3 regions of the Agromyces sp. P2_B3 genome follow, and region 1 is predicted to be linked to each of the others. Evidence: predicted binding sites of a transcription regulator. Region 1 holds the regulator's gene; each other region holds the start of a gene.

Region 1 (5,419 bases):
ACCACGGTGACCCATCGTCGCGGGTACCGCGTGAAGCCCAGGTCGAACAGGCGGTACACGCGCACCATGTAGGAGCCCACCGCGGCGTACATGAAGCCCGAGAACAACGGGACGCCCGCGATGCGGAGCACCCCGTCGCCGTCGTACGTCCACGACCCGACGTCGGTCTTGAACAACTCCATGACGGTGCCGGTCAGGTGGAACAGCACGACCACCCACAGCTCGCGCCCGCTCTCGAGCCGCGTCGCCACCATCACGACCTGGATGAGCACCGCGGCGATCGTCAGCGCGTCGTTCCGCGCGAGGGCCGCGTCGTCGGGATACCAGACCCGCGCGGCGACGATGACCGCGAGCAGGGACGCGCCGAAGATGCAAGCCCACGCCTGCTTCGCGCCGAACACGAGGAACTCGATGAGTCCGGCACGGACGCCGCGATCGGATGCGTCGGCGAGGAGGCGGTGCGCGGCTCGGTCGATCGCCCGTTCGACCGCCGTGCGGTCGGACTCGCGGGCGGCGCCGGCTGCGGTCATGCCGTGCGCTCCGAGGGGATCACGCCGACCACTCCGACGCCGCGCGCTCCGACGCCGTCACCGTGAACTTCGCGTTGCGGGCGACCTGGCGCGTGGGGCCCACGACGCGCTCGAGCAGCGGCCGGTAGCGCAGGTGCGAGTTCCAGACGCACCACAGCTCCCCGCCGGGCACGAGCACGCGGGCGGCGTCCGCGAAGAGGTGCGCCGCGATGCCCGTGTGCAGCGCCGCATCGGAGTGGAACGGCGGGTTCAGCACCACGAGGCGCTCGCTCGCATCGTGGATGCCCTCGAGTCCGTCGGCCTGGCGGACGTCGACGCGGTCGGCGAGGCCGTTCACCTCCGCCGTCTGCCGAGCGGATGCCGCGGCCGACGCCGATCGGTCGGTCGCCGTCACCCGCAGCACGGGGCGCGTGCGCGCGAGCCAGGCGGCCACCACCCCCGACCCGCACGCGAGGTCGACGGCGGTCGCGGCATCCGGCACCGCGTCGCCGAGGTGCTCGAGGAGGAACCGCGTTCCGATGTCGACGCCGGCGCCCGCGAAGACGCCGCCGTGTGCGACGAGCGTGACGCCCAAGTCGTCGTGCCGCTCGCCTCGGGGCCAGCCGAGCGCGGGTGGCTGACGGTGCGCGCGGGGCGCGCGCGCGATGAGCACCCTGGACTTCTGGCGCGCGAGCGACACGTCGACCCGCTCGAACCACGCCCCCAGCACCTCGTTCATCGAGAGCGACATGTGCTTCAGGCGGCCGCCGGCGACGACCACGACGTCGGATGCCGCGTGGCTCGCGATGAGGCCGGCGAGCTCGTCGAGCCGGTCGAGCGACCGCGGCAGGCGCAGGAGCACGAGCCGGGCGCCCGCGAGCAGCCCGGGCCCGAGCGGCATGGACCGCACCTCGCCGTCCAGGCCCGCCCGCGCGGCGTTGGCCGCGAGCGCGCGCTCGCCCGTCACGAGGTCCTGGTGCACCCGGATGCCGCGAGCACCGGCCGCGGCCGATCCGAGCGCCAGCGCGCCGTAGGCGTCGTCGAGCACGACGAGCACGCCATCGCCGAGGCCCCCGGCCAGTGCGGCCGACTCGTCGAGGATCAGCCGGTCCGCGGCATCCGACGCCTCGAGCCCGCGGCCCTCGACGTCGGGATGGCGTCGCAGCGCGCGCAGCTCGAATGGCATGCGTCAAGGGTATGACGCAGCCCAGGACGCGCGACGATCCGGGCCCGGATGCACCTCGCAGGTGCGTTTGCTACCCTCGACCCCGCATGCGGGAAACAGACCAGCGGCCTTCGGGGGAACGGCGCGCGGCTCGACACGGGGCCGCGGGCCGTCGTTCTGCTGCGCCCACGGCGTCCGGTCGCCCGGCTCGCTCGTCGCCTTCGACGGGTCCGCGCCCGACGTCCTCGGCGGGTCGGCGCTCGGCGCCCACGCCGGCCGCACCCGCCCGCCTCGCGCGCCGGCTCGCGCCGCTCGCGGCATCCGTCGCGGTGCTGGGGCTCGCCCTGACCTTCGCCCTGGCGCCCCAGCCCGCCGCGATCACGGCCCCCTCCGCGGCATCCGACACCCTCGGCGGCGACACGCAGACGTTCGACGTCGCCGCGGACATCGCGGCGCCGACGGTCTCGCACGAGTCATACGTCACGACGACGGGATCGCAGACGCTCATCGAGGGCGGCACGAACGTGGACTGGGCGAAGCTCGTGCTCATCGACGGGGACTGGCCGGTCACCGAGGAGAACATCACGTTCATGATGCGGTGGATGCGCCAGGAGAACGGCGCCGACAACTGGTGGAACCGCAACAACCCGCTGAACAACGGCCAGGGCTCAGGCGGCGGATCCGGCCTCGGCAGCTACCCGACCCTCATCGAGGCGGCGTTCTACGCGGCGCAGAACCTCCAGTCGGGCCGCTACCCCGCGGTGGACGCGGCACTCGCACGCGGCGACTCGGCGGATGCGACGGCGCAGGCCATCTGGGCGTCGGCGTGGGCCTCGAGCCACTACGGCTACGGCACCCACTGGAGCTCGCGCCCCTACGAGGTCATCGAGGCGCCGGCCTCAGCCTGGGGACGCTGAGCCGCGAGCCCGTGGGCGTCGCGCCTGGCGTCGAGCATGCGGCCGACTAGCCGCGCTCGAGCGGACGCCACACGACGACGGCGTTCTCGCGGCGCACCCGGGTACCGGCGCGCAGCGACACGATGTCGCCCGCCGAGCCGGCGGCGAAGACGCGCCGCCCGGGACGGTTGAGCAGCTCGTCGGCGAGCATGGCCTCGAGCTCGCGCACGCGGTCGCGCAGCACCGTCACCTCGTCCTCGAGGTCGAGCACGCGGCGGATGCCCTCGAGGCTCACGCCCTCGCTCGACAGCTGCGCGATCTCACGCAACTGCGCGACGTCGCGCATCGAGTAGCGGCGGGACTTGCCGGCGGTGCGGGTGGGCGACACGAGGCCCAGGCGGTCGTACTGCCGCAGCGTCTGCGGGTGCATGCCGGCCAGCTCCGCCGCGATCGAGATCACGAAGAGGGGGCTGGTCTCGTCCATGCTCGCGGCCATGGCCTAGCGCTGCGCCCGTGCCTTGGCGAGCAGCTCGTCGCGCGGGTTCTCGTCGGGCAGGAGCGCCGCGAACTCCTTGAGCTTCTCCTCGGCCTCCTTCGAGAGGTGCGACGGCACGGCCACCTGCACGACGGCGAGGAGGTCGCCCGTGCCCTTCGAGGTCTGCACCCCGCGGCCCTTGACGCGCAGCACCCGTCCGCTGGGCGTGCCGGGCGCCACCCGGAGCTTCACGGGCTCGCCCCCGAGCGTCGGCACCTGGATGGTGGCGCCGAGCGTCGCCTCGGTGAACGTCACGGGCACGTTGACGCGCAGGTTGAGGCCGTCGCGCTCGAACACGGGGTGCTTGCGCACGTGCACGGTGAGGATCAGGTCGCCGGGCTCCCCTCCGTCGGGCGAGGGGTGCCCCTTGCCGCGCAGCTTGATCTTCTGGCCGTCGGCCACGCCAGCCGGGATGCGCACCGTGATGGGCTTGCCGTCGGAGGTCTCGAGGGTGATCTGCTCGCCCTTGGTGGCGGTGATGAAGTCGAGCGTCGTCGATGCCGTGACGTCGCGACCGCGCGACGGGCCGCCGAAGCCGCGGTAGCCGCCGCTCGGCTGCCCGAACCGGCCGCCGCCGAAGAGGCCGCCGAGCAGGTCGTCGTAGTCGCCGCCGCCCTGCTGGAACGTGTACTGCTGCCGGCCGCCGCCCTGGCCGCCGAACATCGTGCCGAACACGTCCTCGAAGCCGCCCGCGCCACCGCCGCCGCCGGGCGCGGTGAACCGTGCGCCCGAGCCCATCGCCCGGATCGCGTCGTACTCCTTGCGCTGCTCGGGGTCGGAGAGCACCGAGTGCGCCTCGCTGATCTCCTTGAACCGCGCCTCGGACGCGGCGTCGCCCGGGTTCGAGTCGGGGTGGTACTTGCGTGCGAGCTTGCGGTAGGCCTTCTTGAGCTCCGCCTCGCTCACGTCCTTGGAGACGCCGAGCACCTTGTAGAAGTCCTTGTCGAACCAATCCTGACTGGCCACCGGCACCTCCCTTCCCTGAAGTCTGTCTGAAATCCGTGACGGCCGGTCCGCGACATCCGATGAGCGGATGCCGCGGGCCGGCCGAACTGCCTTACAGCGGCGTCTTCACGACCACCTTCGCGGCGCGCAGCAGCGTGCCGCCCAGCGTGTAGCCGGTCTCGACGACGTCGGCGACCGTGTCGACCTCGACCTCGTCGGACGGCTGCTGGAAGATCGCCTCGTGGCGCTGCGGGTCGAACGGCTCGCCCACCTCGCCGAACGGGGTGAGCCCGAGCTTCTCGACGGCGGCGCGCAGCTTCGCCGCGATCGTCGCGAACGGGGCGTCGCCCTCGAGGTCGCCGTGCTTCTCGGCCCGGTCGAGGTCGTCGAGCACCGGCAGCAGCACCGCGACGGCCGCGCCGACCGCGCGCTCGCGCTCGATCTCGCGATTCGCCTCGGTGCGCTTGCGGTAGTTCGCGTACTCGGCGGTGACCCGCTTGAGGTCGGCGAGGTGCTCGTCGGTCGGCTCCTGCACCTCGGCCTGGGCCGCGTTCAGGATGTCGTCGACGGTGAGCACGTCGTCGTCGTCGGCCGGCGCGGATGCTGCGGCAGCGTCTGCTGCGGCATCCGTCGCCTCACCGGCGGCCGGCTCACCCGCGTCGGGCTGACCGGCGTCGGGGGCCGGCTGGCGAACCTGACCCGTCTCGGGGTCGATCCGCCGCTTGTCGCGGATGACCGGCTCTTCGTGGTTCTGGTTCTCGTCCGACATGATTACTTCTTCTCGTCCTCGTCGTCGATGACCTCGGCATCGACCACGTCCTCGTCGGAGGACTGGTCGCCGGCGGCGCCGGACGCGTTCGCGTCCTCACCGGGGTTGCCCGCGGCATCCGCCGACTGCTGCTGCGACTGCGCGTAGATCGCCTCGCCGAGCTTGCCCTGCGACTGCGACAGCTTCTCGAACGCGGCCTTCACCGCGTCGTCGTCGTCGCCCGCGAGGGCCGACTTCAGGCCGTCGACGTCGCCCTGCACCTCGGACTTGACGTCGGCGGGCAGCTTGTCGTCGTTGTCCTTGATGAGCTTCTCGATCGAGTAGACGAGCTGCTCGGCCTGGTTGCGGGTCTCGGCCGACTCACGGCGCTTCTTGTCCTCTGCCGCGTGCTCCTCGGCGTCGCGCACCATGCGCTCCACGTCCTCCTTGGGCAGGGCCGAGCCGCCCGAGATGGTCATCGACTGCTCCTTGCCGGTGCCCTTGTCGCGGGCCGACACGTGCACGATGCCGTTGGCGTCGATGTCGAAGGTGACCTCGATCTGCGGGATGCCGCGGGGCGCCGGCGCGATGCCGGTGAGCTCGAACGTGCCCAGCGGCTTG
Region 2 (5,419 bases), on a different contig from region 1:
CCTGCGAGTGCGGGGCGTCGGCGAAGAGCCCCGCCGTGAGCATGAGCTCCTCGTTGTAGTGCGCGATGCCCTCGTTGGCGACGGAGTCGATGAAGTGCCGCCGCAGCGGATTCGGCTGCGCCCACGACAGCGCGAGCTGCTGGCTGTGCGCGCCCTCGTGGATGATGCCGAGGCGCGGGTCGCGCGCGTTCGCCGCGTCGAAGTAGGGCAGCTCGGCAGACGGCTCGGGCACGTACGAGGTGGCGTCGTCCGCCACGCGACGGACGCTCGTGAGGTCGTCGTTCACGCCGAGGAACGCGAGGGGCTCGAGGTAGGGCGGCGTCGGCGCGAAGCGGTAGCGGCGCAGCGTCTCGGGCTGGGAGAGCAGGCCCGCGGATTCGTAGAAGGCGCGCACCTCGGCCTCCGCGGCGGCCTCGGCCGTCGACTCGGCCTCGGCTGAGGCGGCAAGCGGGGGCTCGGCGACGTCGCGGAGGCGGGCGCGGGTCGCCACCTCGGCCACGATGCTGCGGTTCGCGTCCTGCATCGCGGCGCGCACCAGCTCTTCGGGATCGTGCGTCACGAGCGCGACGTGGCGCAGGTACCACGTGAAGGCCTCGCGTCCGACGGGCACGTCGGGCCCGAGCCGATCGGCGGATGCCGCGAGCCAGCCTCGGAACCGCTCGAGGGCCGCGCTCGCCCCGGGCTGCGCGGCCCGCAGCGCGGCGGCGGTCGTGGCATCCGTCAGCGGCACGACCTCGGCCACGGAGCGCTCGAGCCGCGCGCCGATCTCGTGGAGGTCGGCCGCCGCCACCCGGGCGAGGGTCGCGACGCCGGCGCGCTCGAGGTTCGTGATCGCCTGCTCGACGGCGGCGGGGATGGCCTCGAGCACGCGGACGAGGTCGGCCTGTCGCCGCTCGTCGAACGGCGGTGGCGGCAGCAGCAGGTCGAACCACGGACCGAGCACCTGCGACGTGAGGAACACGGCGTCGCGCTCCCAGTTGCGGAGCACCTCGAGCTCCCAGTGCACGCGCGCCAACGCGGCGCCGAGCAGCCGGTGGTCCACCTGCGTGCCGACGGGCAGCGCGCCGAGCCCCTCGGCGTCGATTGCCTTCCAGCGGTCGGCGAAGCCGGCGAGCGTGAGCGTGAACTCGTGGATCGCGGCACGGTCGAAGCGCGGCAGCCACCCGGCCGGGCGCTCGACGCGCGGGATGTCGTCGGACGTGCGGAACGAGGTGGCGTCGCGCCACTCCGAGAACTCGGCGCCCAGTCGTGCGAGGTCGGTTGCGAGCGACGTCATGCCCTCCACGCTAGACCCGGCCACCGACGGGAACGGCGGTGCACATGGCGGGAGCCCGCCCCGCCGGGCGGCGGTGCGGGCTCCCCGGGTTGGTCGGTCGCGTCAGCTGCCGCTGCCGTTGCCGCGGCCGGCCGTGACGGCCTGCTCGCCACGGGAGACGGACTGCACCTCGACCTTGCGCGGCTTCGCCTGCTCGCTCACCGGGATGACGACGCTCAGCACGCCGTTCTCGTAGTGGGCGCTGATGCCCGAGGTGTCGAGCCCGTCGCCGAGGGTGAGCTGGCGCAGGAACGATCCGCTCGGACGCTCGCGCACGAGCCACTGCGCCTGCTCGTCGGAGCGGAGCGTGCGCTCGGCGCGGATGGTGAGCAGCTGTCCGTCGATGTCGACGTCGACCGAGCCGGGGTCGACGCCCGGCAGGTCGGCGTTCAGCACGTAGTGGTCGCCATCGCGGTGCAGGTCGATCGGCATCACGCGCGGCCCCTGCCTCGAGTCGAGCATGGTCGCAGCGAGGCGGTCGAGGTCACGGAACGGGTCCCAGTACATGGCCATGATCGGCATTCCTCCCTGTGTCGCGGCCCTCTTCGGGCCGGTGTCCAAGACTTGAGTCGATCTCGCTCAAGTAGGTTCAGATTAGCACTCGCACCGCGAGAGTGCCAAGAGCGCAGCGCGTGACATCCGTCCGGAATTCGGGGTGCCCGATCGTCACTGTGTCGCCGCCCGGAGCGCTTGCGGCAGCGGCGCTCACCGCGTTGACTGGGGCGATGCGCGTCGTCATCGCCGGAGGTCACGGCAAGATCGCCCTCATCCTCGAACGCCTGCTCGCGGAGGCCGGCCACGAACCCGTGGCGATCATCCGCAACCCCGACCATCGCGACGACGTCGACGCCACCGGCGCGGTCGCCGTGGTGCTCGACCTCGAGCACGCGTCGGTCGACGAGGTCGGCCAGGTGCTGAAGAACGCGGATGCCGCGGTGTTCGCCGCGGGCGCCGGCCCGGGCAGCTCGGCCGAACGCAAGTTCACCGTCGACCGTGACGCGGCGATCCTGCTCGCCGACGCCGCCGAGGCTGCGGGGGTGCCCCGGCTCGTCGTCGTCTCGGCCATCGCCACCGACGAGTTCGACGCCGAGTCCGACGACGTCTTCCAGCTCTACCTGCGTGCCAAGAGCGAAGCGGATGCCTCGGTGCGCGAGCGCGACCTCGACTGGACCATCGTGAGGCCCGGCGGGCTCACGAACGAGCCGGGCACCGGGCGTGTGCGTGCCGCGACGACGGTGCCTCGCGCCTCGATCCCCCGGGCGGATGTCGCGGCGACGATCGCCGCCCTGCTCACCTCGGGCGCGGCATCCCGCACCCAGTTCGAGCTCGTCTCGGGGGACGATCCCATCGACGAGGCGCTGGCCTCGCTCTGAGCCGGCCCGAGCGCGCGAGACTCACTGCTGCCGTTCAGCCGAGCCGGACGAGGCGCGTCACGTCGTCGTCGGGCAGCTCGTCGGCGACCGCCGTGACCAGCATCGACTCGAGCGTCACGTTGCCGCCGTACGAACTGAGGAACGCCGTGTCGGCGGCATCGCGCCCGGTCGCGATGCGCACGAGCGTCGACCGCGGCGCGAGCGTGGTGGCGTCGACGACGTCCCACGCGCCGTCGACATGCGCCTCGGCGACCGCGTGGAAGTCCATCGGGTCGAGGCCCGGCGCGTAGACGGCGGCGAGGCGAGCCGGCACGTCGAGCGCGCGCAGCAGCCCGATCACGAGGTGGGCGTAGTCGCGGCACACGCCCCGGCCCGCGAGCAGCGTCTGCACCGCGCCGTCGGTCGGCTGGCTCGAACCGGGCACGTAGCTGAGGCGCGTGCCCACCCACGAGCTCACGGCCGCGAGCAGGTCGGCACCGGCCAACCCCGCGAACTCCGCGTGCGCGGTCGGCGCGAGCCGGTCGGCCTCGCCGTAGCGGCTGGGCCGGAGGTACTCCAGCAGTTCCAGCTCGGTTCCGGATGCCGCGTCGGCGCGCCCCTCGACGGTGGCGCCGTAGTCGAGCGTGACCGTGCCGGGCGCGACGTCGACGACGTGGATGCGCGTGCCCGCGGCATCCGTCACCTCACGGGGCTGGATCGCCTCGCCGTCGTGCCGCAGGGCGAGTCGCTCGGCCGGCGGACGGGCCGCCACGGCGACGATGAACGCGAGCCGCGCCGGAGCGGCGACCTGCAGGGTGAGCTGGGCGGAGACGGATCGCTGCATGCGTGACACCTCGTTCGTCCTCGAAGGGCGTGCCGGGTGGCACCGTCCCATTCTCACCCGCGGGCGACCCATCTGCCCAGCCCTCCGGCGCGCGGCTAGCCTGAGGGGCATGGGCATCTCGGCCACGCTGCGCGCCACGAAGCGGGTCCCGCTGCTGCAGGTGGCGAAGTCGGCGGTCGCGACGATCGCCGCCTGGCTCATCGCGGGCTGGCTGATCCCCGGGCCGCTGCCCGTGTTCGCCGCGATCGCGGCGCTGCTCGTCGTGCAGCCGAGCGTGAACCAGTCGCTCGGCAAGGCGGTCGAGCGCTCGATCGGGGTGATCCTCGGCGTCGTGATCGCCACGGGCATCTCGCTCGTGTTCGGGCAGAGCACCTGGATCATCCTGCTGGCGATCGTCATCGCCATGCTCGTCGCCTGGGCGCTGAAGATGACGCCGGGCACGTCCAACCAGGTCGCGATCAGCGCGATGCTCGTGCTCGCGCTCGGCGCGTCCTCGCCCGAGTACGCCCTCGATCGGGTGCTCGAGACGCTCATCGGCGCGGCCATCGGCATCGTCGTCAACGTGGCCATCGTGCCACCCGTGGCGGTGGCGCCCGCGCGCGAGCACATCGCCCGGCTCGGCGCTGAGCTCGCGGCATCCGTCGATCGACTCGCGGCGGCGCTCGAGGGGCCGCAGGCGGCCGCCGACGTCGAGACGCTGATGATCGAGGCGCGGCTGCTGCGTCCGATGCGGGATGCCGCCGAGGCCGCGATCGACGCCGGCGAGGAGTCGCTCACCCTGAACCCCCGCCGGTCGGCGCACCGAGAGGAGCTCGCGGCGCTGCGCGACCTGCTCGACCTGCTGAGCCCGATCGTCACGCAGCTGATCGGCATGACGCGGGCCTTCGCCGACCACTACGACGACGCGCTGCACCGGGAACCGACCGTGCGCGCCATCGCCGAGCAGCTGCGCCGGGTCGCGCACGACGTGCGGCTCGCCGTGCGCGTCGCCGAGCCCGAGCCCGAGCCGGTCACGTCCGAGACGCCGGCGCTCACGTCGGCGCTCGTCATCGCCCCGCCGACGTCGGGCCACTGGATCCTCGTGGGCTCGCTGATGGAAGACCTGCGCCGCATCCGCGAGGAACTCGGCGCCGGGTCGGCCTAGCCGCGCGGATGCGCGCGGCCGGGATGGCCGACGGCGACCGGCGACGGCATCAACCGAAGGTTCGACGCGCGCGCGGCGAGCCCCTGCCTAGGCTGGCGACGCAACCCGACCGGGATCCACCAGACGACGGCAGGAGCGACCATGACCACGACGTCCTCGACCACGACGACGACCGGCACCACCCGCGGCGACCTCGCGAGGCAGCTCACGGTGGCGGTGAGCGCGGTGCTGGCGGTCATCGGCTCGTTCATCGGCTCGGGCGCCGCGGGCGGGCAGCCGATTCAGGATGCCGCGGGCGGCGCGCTCGCGGCGGACGCCACCCTGATCGCACCGGGCACCGGCGCGTTCAGCATCTGGTCGGTCATCTACTTCGGGCTGCTCGCCTACGCGGTGTGGCAGTTCCTGCCCGGCCAGCGCACCGACGCCCGGCACCGCCGGCTCGGCTACCCGGTGGCGGCGTCGCTGCTGCTGAACGCCGCGTGGATCCTCAGCATCCAGTTCGACCTGCTCTGGCTCAGCGTGCCGGTGATCGTGGCGCTGCTCATCGTGCTCATCGTCGCGTTCCGCATCTGCCTCGCGATGCCGCCGAAGAACGCCCTCGACGCCCTCGTGACCGACGGCACCATCGGCCTCTACCTCGGCTGGGTGATGGTGGCGACGGCGGCGAACGTCACCGCCGCCCTCACCGCCACCGGCTGGGACGGCTGGGGCATCCCGCCCGAGACGTGGGCCGTGGTCGTGGTCGCCGTCGCGGGGCTCATCGG
Region 3 (5,419 bases), on a different contig from region 1:
CCGCGTGGAGGCCGCTACGCCGCCAGCGGCACCTCCACGGTGGCCCGCGGCACAGGCACCACGACGAACGAGCCGTCGGCGGCATCCACCCGCACGCCCTCGCCGTCACCCAGCGCACCCGAGACGAACAGGTCGCTGATGCGGTCGTCGATCTCGCGCTGGATCACGCGGCGCAGCGGACGGGCACCGTACTCGGGCTCGTAGCCGCGCTCCGCGAGGAGCGCCACCGCGGCATCCGTCACCTCGAAGGTGACCTCACGCGCCGCGAGCCGCCGCTCGGTCGCACCCAGCATCAGCCTGACGATCGAAGCAAGCTCCGACTCGCCGAGCTTCTGGAACAGCACGATCTCGTCGATGCGGTTCAGGAACTCGGGCCGCATGGCCTCGCGCACCTTGCCCATGACCCGCTGGCGCACGTCGTCCTGAGACGAGAAGCCGGAGCCATCGGCGGAGGCCACGAACCCGAGCGCTCCCGAGCGCGACGCGAGGAACTCCGAACCGAGGTTCGAGGTCATCACGATCACCGTGTTGCGGAAGTCGACCGTGCGACCCTGGCCGTCGGTCAGGCGTCCGTCGTCGAGCACCTGGAGCAGCAGGTTGAACACGTCGGGGTGCGCCTTCTCGATCTCGTCGAACAGCACGATCGAGTACGGGTTGCGCCGCACGCGCTCGGTGAGCTGCCCGGCCTCGTCGTAGCCGACGTATCCGGGAGGGGCTCCGACGAGGCGCGACACGGTGTGCCGCTCGCCGAACTCGCTCATGTCGAAGCGCACGATCGCCTGCTCGTCGTCGAAGAGCGACGACGCCAGCGCACGCGCCAGCTCGGTCTTGCCGACGCCAGTCGGGCCGAGGAACAGGAACGAACCCACGGGCCGACGCGCGTCGCCCATGCCGGTGCGGCTGCGGCGCACGGCCTTGGCGACCGCGGTGACCGCGTCGTCCTGGCCGATGACGCGCGCGTGCAGCTCGCCCTCGAGGTCGCCGAGGCGCTCGCGCTCGCTCTCGGTGAGGCGGTTCACCGGAATCCCGGTGGCCCGCGAGATCACCGCGGCGATCTCGGCCTCGTCGATCACGGTCGCCAGAGGGTCAGCGGATGCCGCAGCCCGCCCGGAAGCCGTCACCTCGTCGAGCTTCGCCTGCACCTTCGAGATCTCGTCGCGGATGCGCGACGCCTCCTCGTAGTGCTCGGCGCCGACGGCGGCGTTCTTGTCGGCCTCGAGGTCGGCGAGCCGCGCGATGAGCGCGGAGACATCCGTCTTCACGCCGAGCCGCAGGCGCAGCCGCGCCCCGGCCTGGTCGATGAGGTCGATGGCCTTGTCGGGCAGGACCCGGTCGGTGAGGTACCTGGCCGAGAGCTCGACGGACGCACGCAACGCGGCATCCGTGTACTCGACGCCGTGGTGCTCCTCGTAGGCGGGCTTGAGCCCGTGCAGGATGAGCACGGCGTCCTCGATCGAGGGCTCGCCGACCTTCACCGGCTGGAACCGGCGCTCGAGCGCGGGGTCCTTCTCGATGGTGCGGTACTCCTTGAGCGTGGTCGCACCCACGAGGTGCAGCTCGCCGCGCGCGAGACGCGGCTTCAGGATGTTGCCCGCGTCGGTGCCGCCCTCGCCCGAGCCGCCCGCGCCGACCACGGTGTGGATCTCATCGATGAACACGATGAACTCGCCCTTGTTCTGGGCGATCTCCTCCATGGTCTTGGTGAGGCGCTCCTCGAAGTCGCCTCGGTAGCGGGTGCCGGCGAGCATGCCGGGCAGGTCGAGCGAGATCACGCGCTTGCCGAGCAGGGCCTCGGGCACCGACTCCTCGACGATCGCGCGGGCGAGGCCCTCGACGATCGCGGTCTTGCCCACGCCGGCCTCGCCGATCAGCACCGGGTTGTTCTTGGTGCGGCGGCTGAGGATCTCGATGGTCTGCTCGATCTCGTCGACGCGTCCGATCACGGGGTCGAGCTCGCCGTTCTCGGCGAGCGCGGTGAGGTCGGTGCCGAACTTCTCGAGCATCGGGGTCGCGGATGCCGCTGAGCCGGTGCCTGCGGCATCCGTCTGCTGCTCGGTTCCGGACTCGCCCATGACCGTGTCGCGCACGCTCTGGGTGAGCGCCTCGGCGGTGACGCCAGCGCGCGCCAGCACCTGGCCAGCGGGGGCGTCCTGCCCGAGCACGAGCGCGAAGAAGAGGTGCTCGGGGTCGATGTAGGTCGAGCCGGCCGAGCGCGCCACCTGGTAGCTGTGGAACAGCGCGCGGCTGGCGCTCGGCGTGATCGTGGCCGCGTTGATGTCGGCGGGGTCGGATGCCGCGGGCAGGCGCGCCTCGGTCGCGGTGATGAGCCGCTCGGGGGCCACGCCGATGCGGGCGACGGCCTGCTTCACGCTCTCGTCCTCGACGATCACGCGCAGGATGTGCAGGGCGTCGAGCTCGGTCTGGCCGCGCTCGAGCGCGAAGCGTCCTGCCTGCTGCAGGATGCCTTGCGTGCGGGCGGTCAGGAACCGGCTGAGGTCGATCGACCGAGCCTGTCGCGCCTGCTCACCCGCAAGGTACCGGCTGAGGAACTCGTCGAACGAGCTCGCGCCGGCTTCGGGGTTGAAGTCTTCGGGCACCAATCCTCCTGGGAACTTGAGTTGGGTACGCTCAAGTTAAACGTGGAGGGGCCGCGGGTATTCCCGCTAGGGATGTCCGTCGTCGGCCGAAGCAGGCTGATGACTACTCCATCCGACCCATCGCGTGCGCATGGCGCACAACTGGCGCTGAACTGAAGAACGACATGGTGGCTGCCTTCACGTCGCGAAATACAAGGGCGGGGTCATTGTCGGCGTTTACGCTCGCGATGGTTTCGCCGCTCTCAACGGAGGCGAGGGCTCGCGAGTAGTCGCGATGCGCGACATACAAGCGATCATCCACCTCAAACCGATCCGTCGGGCCTCTGCGATCCTTGAGTCGCTTTGCCGCGACGGCCGGCGCCAGGTCCAAGTAGATAGTCAAATCCGGACGTAACAGGCTTGTACTTATCGTGTTGGCCTGGACCACCCATTCCATATCGACATCGCCGGAATGGTAGGCGAGAGATGACATGTAGTAGCGATCACTGATTACGGTGACGCCCTCCTCGAGGAACCGGAGTATCCCATCCCTTTCATTCGTCAAATGATCGATGCGATCTGCCACGAAGAGGGCGGCGATTACGCGGTCGTCCATCGTGACCCTGCCCGAGAATGCTTGACGGATGAGCGAGCCGATGGGACCGTTCGTTGGCTCGGCTGTAAGGTGAACCGCAACTCCCTCAGCCTCTAGGTACTGCGCCAAGCGGTTGGCTTGAGTGGATTTGCCTGATGCGTCGATCCCTTCGAAGACGATAAACCGGCCCCGTTCTCGTCCAGTCATCCCTCCCGGGCACCCACCCTCGGATCGAGGGCTGAATCCAGAAGATGGCGAAGTGCGGCTTCCTTGGTAGTCAAAGCGGCGACCTCTCGCCGATCGACGCCCACGCGCGTGGCGATCGGCTCGAGGGCCAGCCATGCACGCTCCCGGTCGTGACTCCTGCCCTCGAGGTCGCCGGCCGTTGAGAACTCAATCGCGATGAGTGCGGCTGCAACAACGTCTTCAGCATTGGTGGGCGCCTCAACTCCCACTGCCCTAAACAAGCTCAACACTTCGCCAGTCACCTGAGGCGGCAAATTACGCGCACACCGCGCTGAGGCGTCAAGAATGGATTGCTGCCAGGTCGTCAATGAACCCTGAGCCTCCGTCTCGCCGTCATCAGGGCGGCTGGGAAAACGCTGCTCGTTTCTCGCCATCTTGTTGAGGATCGCTTGTTCAAGATCAATGTCCGATTGGTATGCGATCTTCATTAGGTAGATAGCGACATCCGCCAACTCGCCTGGTAACTCCTTCATGAGCTGCTCGAAATCGAAGTCGCCGCGATCATACTTCTTGACGAGATTGGCGATCTCCCCCGCCTCGCCGGAGAGCGACAGCACGTTGTGAAGGAGAGGACGTGCGTCATCTTCAGTAATCGAACCGGACCAAGCGAAGGTAGTGCTGCGCCGTTCGTCGAAGTTTCTTTGCAACTGCACAAGATCCTTCAGTTCCACGTTGAGGACTCCGTTCTCATTGGTTCAAGATCAATTCGGCAGCCGTTGCTAGTCGCGCCGTCAGCTCAGCCTGAAGCTCATCGATCGAAACTTCGTGCGTGCCAGATTCACGAACGGTCTTCAGTCGCGTCATGGCACTGATCGCCCTGTCGAGTTCATCCTGTACGTCGGACGACCAGCCGGCCGACTCTACCTCGATTCGAAGGGCAACGAGACCCGCTACCTCAATAATAGATTCGGGTGCCGACTTCTCGATAAGCAGCTTGGCGATTCCGTGGGCATCTCGCCCCTGGACCATTTCGTGGATCCGCGTTCGCGAGACCGTATCGATCTTGCTCCGTCGATGAGCCCTGAAACCCTCCACCAGGTGTGCACGAAAGGCGTGCATCGTGATGTCCACATCCGTGACCGACGGAATCTTCTGTGCGATGGATTCAGCAATCAGAGCCATCTCTGTGATGTTGATGGGAAGAAAGGCCGAGACCTCGAGCGCTCGATAGTAGGCGCTTAGGAAGAGCACGTCTCGCTTGGGTCCATAGAATCCGACCTGTAACAGCATGAAGCTCGGTAGCCGGCCATCGCCACTTTCCATGATCGGTTTGCTGTCCACGAGACTGATGCAGGCCCTATTCGAAGTGCCCTTTGCCTTGAGCTCGCTCGTCAAATACTCGATCGGGTCTCCATGTGCATGCATGTACTCTCCGTGAGACATCTGAAGCACATTGGGGCGAACGCTGCTCTGCCACAGTAGGGCCTCTTCCCGGAAGGCCGCGAGAAATCCCTTCGATGATGCAGGAAGACTCATTGGAAACGACAAGACCAGATTCATCACTGGCGCGTCAGCGCACGCGATCTTGGCCTGTTCCGCGGCCTCGCCTGGAGAATCTGTGCGAATCAACTCCACCATCACCCGTTCTCGCTTCCTTCGAACCTGTCCCAATTGCGGTAGTAACGATAGGTAATCGATCGAGCGAAAGTGCCGTCTGTGAACTCGTGGATAGCGAACTGGTTGTTCATGTTCCCGTCCGGCTGAAAACCCAACGACCCTGCACCGGACAGAAGGGTGCCGTGGTTTCCGATGCGCAGTCCCTGGTCACTGTGAACATGTCCGTGCAGGAGCGCCGTCGCCCCCTCGTTCGACACCGCGGCTAGCAGCTCGTAGGCGTCCGCCATGCCCCCTCCGCCGTACTGGCTCGAGATGGGACTGTGATGAACGACCACGATGAGATGTCGGTCTGATACTTGGGCCATGGCCCTCTTCAAAGAGCCCAGTGGGACTCGTCCGAACGAATGGTCACCGTGAAAGGAAGTGTTCGTGAGCACGAAAGCGT

Evidence for each region. The regulator HspR, encoded in region 1, represses chaperone genes until heat shock. The targets are predictions, from matches to a motif close to AAGTTGAGTCNNNNNGACTCAACTT.
Region 2: the regulator HspR is predicted to act here: its motif matches at 1,877-1,901, upstream of AC1DZA_RS01075 (Hsp20/alpha crystallin family protein).
Region 3: the regulator HspR is predicted to act here: its motif matches at 2,611-2,635, upstream of AC1DZA_RS15585 (ATP-dependent Clp protease ATP-binding subunit).

The regions. Positions count from the first base shown of each region.
Region 1 is NZ_JBFUDH010000004.1:51,709-57,127, forward strand. It holds gene AC1DZA_RS08365 (DUF817 domain-containing protein) at 1-530, opposite strand, end outside; gene AC1DZA_RS08370 (class I SAM-dependent methyltransferase) at 550-1,695, opposite strand; gene AC1DZA_RS08375 (hypothetical protein) at 1,782-2,591, shown strand; gene AC1DZA_RS08380 (heat shock protein transcriptional repressor HspR) at 2,638-3,054, opposite strand; gene AC1DZA_RS08385 (DnaJ C-terminal domain-containing protein) at 3,070-4,071, opposite strand; gene AC1DZA_RS08390 (nucleotide exchange factor GrpE) at 4,163-4,819, opposite strand; gene dnaK (molecular chaperone DnaK) at 4,822-5,419, opposite strand, start outside.
Region 2 is NZ_JBFUDH010000001.1:227,935-233,353, reverse strand. It holds gene AC1DZA_RS01080 (DUF885 family protein) at 1-1,276, opposite strand, end outside; gene AC1DZA_RS01075 (Hsp20/alpha crystallin family protein) at 1,379-1,828, opposite strand; gene AC1DZA_RS01070 (NAD(P)H-binding protein) at 2,041-2,688, shown strand; gene AC1DZA_RS01065 (transglutaminase-like domain-containing protein) at 2,723-3,511, opposite strand; gene AC1DZA_RS01060 (FUSC family protein) at 3,621-4,655, shown strand; gene AC1DZA_RS01055 (tryptophan-rich sensory protein) at 4,797-5,419, shown strand, end outside.
Region 3 is NZ_JBFUDH010000012.1:21,025-26,443, forward strand. It holds gene AC1DZA_RS15585 (ATP-dependent Clp protease ATP-binding subunit) at 15-2,597, opposite strand; gene tmk (dTMP kinase) at 2,701-3,378, opposite strand; gene AC1DZA_RS15595 (MazG nucleotide pyrophosphohydrolase domain-containing protein) at 3,375-4,088, opposite strand; gene AC1DZA_RS15600 (hypothetical protein) at 4,105-4,995, opposite strand; gene AC1DZA_RS15605 (metallophosphoesterase family protein) at 4,995-5,419, opposite strand, start outside.